Regions from separate parts of the Paenibacillus sp. sgz302164 genome, predicted to be linked through region 3. Evidence: predicted binding sites of a transcription regulator. Region 3 holds the regulator's gene; each other region holds the start of a gene.
What was found. The regulator Rex, encoded in region 3, represses fermentation and respiration genes when NADH is low (regulators of the CRP and FNR family bind a similar motif). The targets are predictions, from matches to a motif close to TTGTGAAATATTTCACAA.
Positions count from the first base shown of each region.

Region 1 (2,266 bases), on a different contig from region 3:
ATTATCGAGGAGGTCCGCGATTTGGCCTGGGAGCTGCGCCCGTCCGTTTTGGACGATCTTGGCGTGCTTCCCGCGCTCAGAACCTACATCGACAATTACACGGAGCATTATGGCATCCGCGTCCAATTAACGAGCAACTTGCGCAAGCGGCTGGGCGCGCTGGAGGAAACCGCGATTTACCGCGTGATCCAGGAAGCGCTCACGAATATCGCCAAATATGCGGACGTGTCCGAAGCGCAGGTCGAGGTCCGCGACCACGACGCTTATGTGGAAGCGCGCATTGTGGACGAGGGCAAAGGCTTTATCCGCAACCGCGGCTCCAAAGGAGTCGGCTTGTTCAGCATGGAAGAAAGGGCCAAAAGCATCGGCGGACAGCTGACAATCAGCTCGGCCGCAGGGAACGGGACGGCGATTACGCTGATTGTGCCCAAAAGGTAAGCAAGGGTACATGTCCCGGAGTGAGAAGCGGCGCTTATGAAGCTGTCTCAGGAGACACTTTGTTAGGACTAGGGGAACCAGAGGGGACCCTAACCTAGGGGGACAGCCGCTTTTTCCGGGTGCGAGCCTGTCCTGGCGCAGGTCGTGGAACTGCGAAGCTGGGCAGGAAGCAGCTTGATAGGGAGAAAACCTGCGAAAGTGCAGGTTTTTCCTGATAAATTCGTTTATTTTGGCGAAAAGCCTGCAAAAGTGCAGAAATTTTCGCTGAAAGTGAATCTGAGTCCATGTGTTTGGCGATAAGCCTGCACTTTTGCAGCAATTTTTCGTAGCCAGCGATCAAGGACGCAAAATCATGTATTTTTGCAGTTTTTTTTCGCGCAGTCAGGCAGATTGTGGCGCTCACCTCTGACGCGGGGGTTTTTGGGCAGCTTGAGAAATAGGAATAGTTCTGGAAGCCGATTTTTCTGTCAGCTCATAGTTTCGGTAACGACCGTCCTTAAGTACGGGATTCCCGTGGCAGCGGCGGGAGTCCGTATCCTTTTTTCTTGTCTATGATTGTGATAATTTTCACATACTATGGCGCGCTTTTTTTCTATACTGAGGTCGAGAAAGCTTCGTTGGAGGTGCGTGCGGTATGGGGTTTGCGAAGCCTGAGACCATTTGGGAATATGCTGCAGCCGCCGGCGAAAAGAAGGCGCATATGAGCCTGGGACGCCAGCTCTCGCTCGGTTTTTTGGGAGGAGCCTACATTTCGCTCGGCTTTTTGCTTTACATCAGGGTAAGTGCCGCGTTTCCGCCTTTGTGGAGCGGGGTCGGCGGATTAATGGGGGCCGCGCTGTTTCCTCTCGGGCTGATTCTTACCTTGCTTGGCGGCGGCGAGCTGCTGACGGGCAACATGATGGCGGTACCCGCCGCTTACCTGGCCAAGCGGATAAGCTTGAGGAGCGCGGCCTGGAATGTGGCCGTCATTACGGTGGCGAACTTTGCCGGAGCGCTGTTCGTCGCCTACGCGTTCGGGCATTTGGCGGGATTGACCGAACAGGGGGTTTTTGTCCAAAAGCTGGCCCAATTGGCGCATGTCAAAACGGAAGAGCCGTTTGTGGCCGCACTGCTGTCGGGGATCGGCTGCAATTGGCTCGTCGCCCTTGCGGTTTGGCTGTCCTACGGCGCCGAGGACGGCGCGGGTAAAATAGGCGGCATCTGGTTTCCGACGATGGCGTTTGTGGCGATCGGGTTTCAGCATGTGGTGGCGAACATGTTTGTGATCCCAGCCGCGATCTTCGCCGGGCAGTCGAACTGGAGCGCTTATGCGAGCAATTTTGCGCCCGTTTTTTTGGGCAACCTGATCGGCGGAGCTTTGTTTGTAGCGGGAATATACGGACTGGCTTACCGAAAGGAAACAACAGGCGGCAGCGCCGCCGCCGATTTTACGACAATTAGCGAACCGGGGAGGAAGGAAGCATGAAGGACGAACTGCTGCATCCGGCCGATCAAATTTTGATGATGATGGAACGAATTTACGGGTACGGGATGACGACGACCTCGGGAGGAAACATTTCCATTCTCGACGATAACGGCGATATGTGGATTACGCCTGCCGGCATTGACAAGGGTGAGCTGAGCCGCCGCGACATTGTATGCGTAAAGCCCGACGGAACCGTAGTCGGACACCATAAGCCTTCGAGCGAGTACCCGTTCCACAAGCTTATTTACCGCAAAAGAAACGATCTCAGGGCGGTCGTTCACGCTCACCCGCCTGCGCTCGTCGCATTCAGCATCGTGCGAAAAATTCCGAATCTTTACGTGCTGCCGAGCGATCATCTGATTT
Region 1 covers NZ_JBVYOL010000002.1:225,810-228,075, forward strand. The annotation lists gene AC0LWT_RS04485 (PAS domain-containing sensor histidine kinase) at 1-438, shown strand, start outside; gene AC0LWT_RS04490 (formate/nitrite transporter family protein) at 1,073-1,903, shown strand; gene AC0LWT_RS04495 (class II aldolase/adducin family protein) at 1,900-2,266, shown strand, end outside.
Region 1: a site for Rex is predicted at 994-1,011, ahead of AC0LWT_RS04490 (formate/nitrite transporter family protein). Genes of this name have one in related genera too.

Region 2 (2,266 bases), on a different contig from region 3:
TATCGGCGTAGGAGCCAGAGAAGTCGGATACATGTTCGGCCAGTACAAACGAATCCGCGGCAACTATGAAGCCGGCGTATTGACCGGTAAAGGCATCGTTTACGGCGGCAGCCTTGCTCGCACGGAAGCTACAGGTTACGGAGCCGTTTATTTCGTCAATGAAATGCTGAAATCTAAAGGATTGAGCTTCGAAGGCAGCACCGTTGTCGTTTCCGGCTCAGGAAACGTGGCTATTTACGCGATGCAAAAGGCTGCCGAACTGGGAGCGAAAGTCGTAGCTTGCAGCGATTCCAACGGCTATATTTATGATAAAGACGGGATTCAGCTTGAGACGGTTCGGAGACTGAAGGAAGTCGAGAGAGTGCGCATCAGCGAGTACGTCAAAGAGCACCCGAACGCGATTTATGTAGAAGGCTGCCGCAACATTTGGACGATCCCGTGCGATATCGCGCTTCCGTGCGCCACGCAAAATGAAATTGACGAAACGTCGGCAGCTTTGCTGGTGAATGGCGGCGTTAAAGCGGTCGGAGAAGGCGCCAACATGCCTTCCACCTTGGAAGCTATCGACGTCTTCTTGAAGGCGAACGTGCTGTTCGGTCCCGCCAAAGCCGCAAATGCGGGAGGCGTAGCGGTGTCTGCGCTGGAAATGTCGCAAAATAGCATGAGGTACTCGTGGAGATTCCATGAAGTTGACGACAAGCTCCATGATATTATGAAAAATATTTATCGAAATGCCGTCAACGCTGCAGAGGAATACGGCCACCCGGGCAATCTCGTAGTAGGCGCCAACATTGCCGGATTTATCAAGGTTGCGGACGCCATGCTCGCGCATGGAATCATTTAATCGCATTTATACAATTTGCGGAAATCCCCTCCATGATCTTTTTCAGGAGGGGATTTTTCACGTTCGCGGCCGCGCTAATTCGACAAGAAAAAAAATTTATTTTAATTCTAGGCGCAAAAGGTGTAAAATAAACAGAGATGGTTGAAAGACGATTACACCATGTTCGTTGTCGCTTCATTTATTCACCGAGAATAAGCTGTGATGCCCTTCAAAAAAGAACGGCATTCTTGCCGTCTCATATGTGAAAAATGTTACAATCCTCTGGACATGCGGCTTTCGTTGAGTGGTTGGTTAACACAATCGAAACAGCAACCTACATTTTAATTTTACGCAAAGGAGGACGTTTTCTTATGTCACAAACAGCTCAACAAGAGGTAGCTGTAAGCCTCGCGGAAGAAAAAAAATCGCTCGACGTACTGGATCAGTTATTGAAGCCGGAGGTTCAGCAATCTTTGACCGTATTGGTGGAAAACCTGCCTAAATTGGCCGAAATGGTAACGCTGATGACCAAAGCTTACGATTTTGCCCAAAATATCGCGACGGATAAAGTGCTGATCAACGATTTTGCGCAAGGAATCGGCGAATTCGTCAAACCGGTACAAGAGAAAGCCAAAGATATCGCGCAAGCGGCTATCGAAGCCGGCGAACGCTCGAAAGCCGAAGCAAGCTCCACCGTCGGCCTGTTCGCTATTCTCAAAATGATGAAAGATCCCGAAGTGCAAAAAACGCTTCGTTTTGCTCAAGCTTTCCTGAACGTGCTGGCTGAGCGCAAAACCGCAAACTGATACCAACGGATTCGTTGACAAATAATGGAGGATGGACATGTCGAAACAAGTTTTGATTCTGGGCGCCGGTTATGGCGGAGTTCTTACGGCTTTAACGGCACGCAAATATTTGTCGGCAGCGGAAGCGAACATTACGATTGTTAACCGTTTTCCGACTCACCAAATTATTACCGAACTGCATCGTCTTGCAGGAGGCACAATTGAAGAGCAAGCGGTTGCGCTTCCTCTCAGCAAGCTGCTGGGCGACAAAAATATAAACATTGTTGTTGATGGAGTTAAAGAAATCAAACCGAACGACAAGCGTGTCGTTCTCGAAAGCGGCGCCGTACACAGCTACGATGCGCTTATCGTCTCGCTCGGCAGCGAAACGAACTACTTCGGCATTCCGGGACTGGAAGAAAACAGCCTCGTCCTGAAATCGGCCGCCGACGCCAAACGCATTCGCGAGCATGTCGAAGCCCGTCTGGACGCTTACAAAAAATCCGGCAATAAAGCCGATGCGACGATCGTTGTCGGCGGCGGCGGCTTGACCGGCGTCGAGCTTGTCGGCGAATTCGCCGACAAACTTCCTGAAGTTTGCCGCAGCAAAGGCATCGACTTTAACGACATTGCGCTGTACTGCGTAGAAGCCGGTCCT
Region 2 covers NZ_JBVYOL010000014.1:166,155-168,420, reverse strand. The annotation lists gene gdhA (NADP-specific glutamate dehydrogenase) at 1-844, shown strand, start outside; gene AC0LWT_RS22900 (helical membrane plugin domain-containing protein) at 1,195-1,629, shown strand; gene AC0LWT_RS22895 (NAD(P)/FAD-dependent oxidoreductase) at 1,667-2,266, shown strand, end outside.
Region 2: a site for Rex is predicted at 1,084-1,101, ahead of AC0LWT_RS22900 (helical membrane plugin domain-containing protein). Genes of this name have one in related genera too.

Region 3 (2,266 bases):
GCGCTGCTTGCGCTGTTGAGCGAGCAGCATACGCGCTGCTTGCGCTGTTGAGCGAGCGCTTGCGCGCTGCTTGCTCTGTGGAGCGAGCGCTTGAACGCTGTATACGGCTGTGGAGTGAGGCGCTTGTGCGCTGCTTGCGCTCTGGAACGTGCGCTTGTGCGCTGCTTGCGTTGTTTTACGAGCCGCTTGTTAACGCTCTGCGATAGCCGCTCTCAGCGTCGAATTGAATGGCTACAGTACGTTAGATGTGCGCACAAGATCGCGTATTTGTTTGTTGACCTTCGCAATCAGGAGCGGTTTTAAAACCGAACTTTCACCGGTTTCCGCTTCTTTTTGCCGTCCGCCCAAAGACGGCACTTCGCGCCAATGAAACGAATTGGCTCGACAGCCGGAAAAAACTACAAAACTCCCATGACGCCGTAGACGTTACCCCCACAGAATGAAAACAATCGTCTACTGAAACAATTTCAAGCTTTAAAAGCGTAAAAGTTGGAAACGAGTACATTATTTTCGTTAAAATATAGGCTGCTGAGAAAACATACATTGGAGAGACGCATCATATTACGGGTAGAAAACCAGACTGTTGATAAAGTAACGGGGTAGAGGAACCAAAAGGGGCACAATCACTCTTCAGTAACCTACGGCTCTCTCCTGTACGGGTTACGGCGTTGGAACAAGCAGCCTGGCACAGAAAAAACCTGCGAAAGTGCAGGCTTTTTCAGCAGAAATGGTTCATTTCGGCAAAAAGCCTGCGATTGTGCAGGAATTTTCGCTAAAAACGATTCTCAGCCCATGTTCGCGGCGAAAAGCCTGCACATTTGCAGGAATTTTTCGTATCCAGCGCATCAGCGAGCAAAAAACTGTACTTTTGCAGGTTTTCTCCACGTTGCTAAGCAAATGTACTGCCTGCTGCCATGCGAGTTTTTCGCCGATCCAGCTTCCGGAGGCTTCTGCAGGGTTTTGTTTCTCTTCTGCAGTTTTCTGCGGGTTCCTGCAGGTTTCCGCGAGTTTCCACTGGTTCGTTTCTCCTCTGCAGGTTTCTGCAGCTTTCCCCTGCGTCCTGCTGCAAGTTTCCGCATAGCGCGAGCCCTTAGGGCCTTTGCGGCCGGAGTCTTGGCCTAGTCCAAATAATAGGCCAGACTCTGCAGCTCGGTCGTGAAATCGGCATGGTGCACGCGGATTTCGGGCGGCACCTTAATGATGACCGGAGCAAAATTAAGAATCGCTTCAATGCCGGCTTCGACGAATTGATTCGCCACATTTTGCGCTTCCGCTGCCGGTACCGTAATGATGCCGATTCTGACGCCAAGCCGCGATATCGCTTCTTTCAGCTCGTGCGTCGGCTGCACGATCAAATTATTGATCGTCTCGCCCGTTTTCTCGGGCATCGCGTCGAATACGGCGACAATTTTCATATCGTTGCGCAAATATGTGTTGTAGTTGCACAGTGCCCGCCCCAGGTTGCCCGCCCCGACCAGAGCGACCCGGATATGGCGGTCCAGCTTCAAGATCTGCCTGATCTTCTCGATGAGATAGCCGACGTCGTAGCCGATCCCTTTTTTGCCGAATTCCCCGAAATAGGCCAAATCTTTGCGGATTTGCGCGGGGTTCAAATCGAGCTTTTGCCCCAGATCCTGCGACGAGACCGTCATAATATTTTTCATCGCCAGCTCGTTCAAAAACCGCAAATAAATCGGCAGCCGGCGGACTACAGCTTCGGATATTTTTTGTGTCTTCACCGCTGCGCCTCCCCCATCCATTCCTCAATTCTTGGAATCATTTGTTCCGTCGTCATATGTTCAATCTTCGGACCGGGCAGCGAATAAAGAAAATATTTGCCGTACTGCGTATCGATAACGCGGGTATCGTAAATAATAACGATTCCTTTATCCGTAGCCCGCCGCACGAGCCGCCCGAATCCTTGCTTGAAACGAATGACCGCCTGCGGCACGGAAAATTTCATAAACGGATTTTCGTTCCGCTTTTTAATATTTTCACATTTGGCTTCAATGAGCGGGTGATTCGGAGGCTGAAACGGAAGCCGAATAATAGCCAAGCAGGACAACGCATCGCCCGGGATGTCCACGCCTTCCCAGAACGAGCTTGTACCCAGCAGCACGCAGGAATGGTGGTCCTGGAACATGCGGGTCAGCTTGCTGCGGTTGCCGCTGTCTACGCCCTGTCCAAGCACGGTAATCCCATGCGGCTTTAACCGCTCCTTCATGCCGGCATGAATCTGCTTTAACATCCGGTTGGATGTAAACAG
Region 3 covers NZ_JBVYOL010000006.1:23,516-25,781, forward strand. The annotation lists gene AC0LWT_RS11380 (hypothetical protein) at 707-1,081, shown strand; gene AC0LWT_RS11385 (redox-sensing transcriptional repressor Rex) at 1,119-1,739, opposite strand; gene dinG (ATP-dependent DNA helicase DinG) at 1,736-2,266, opposite strand, start outside.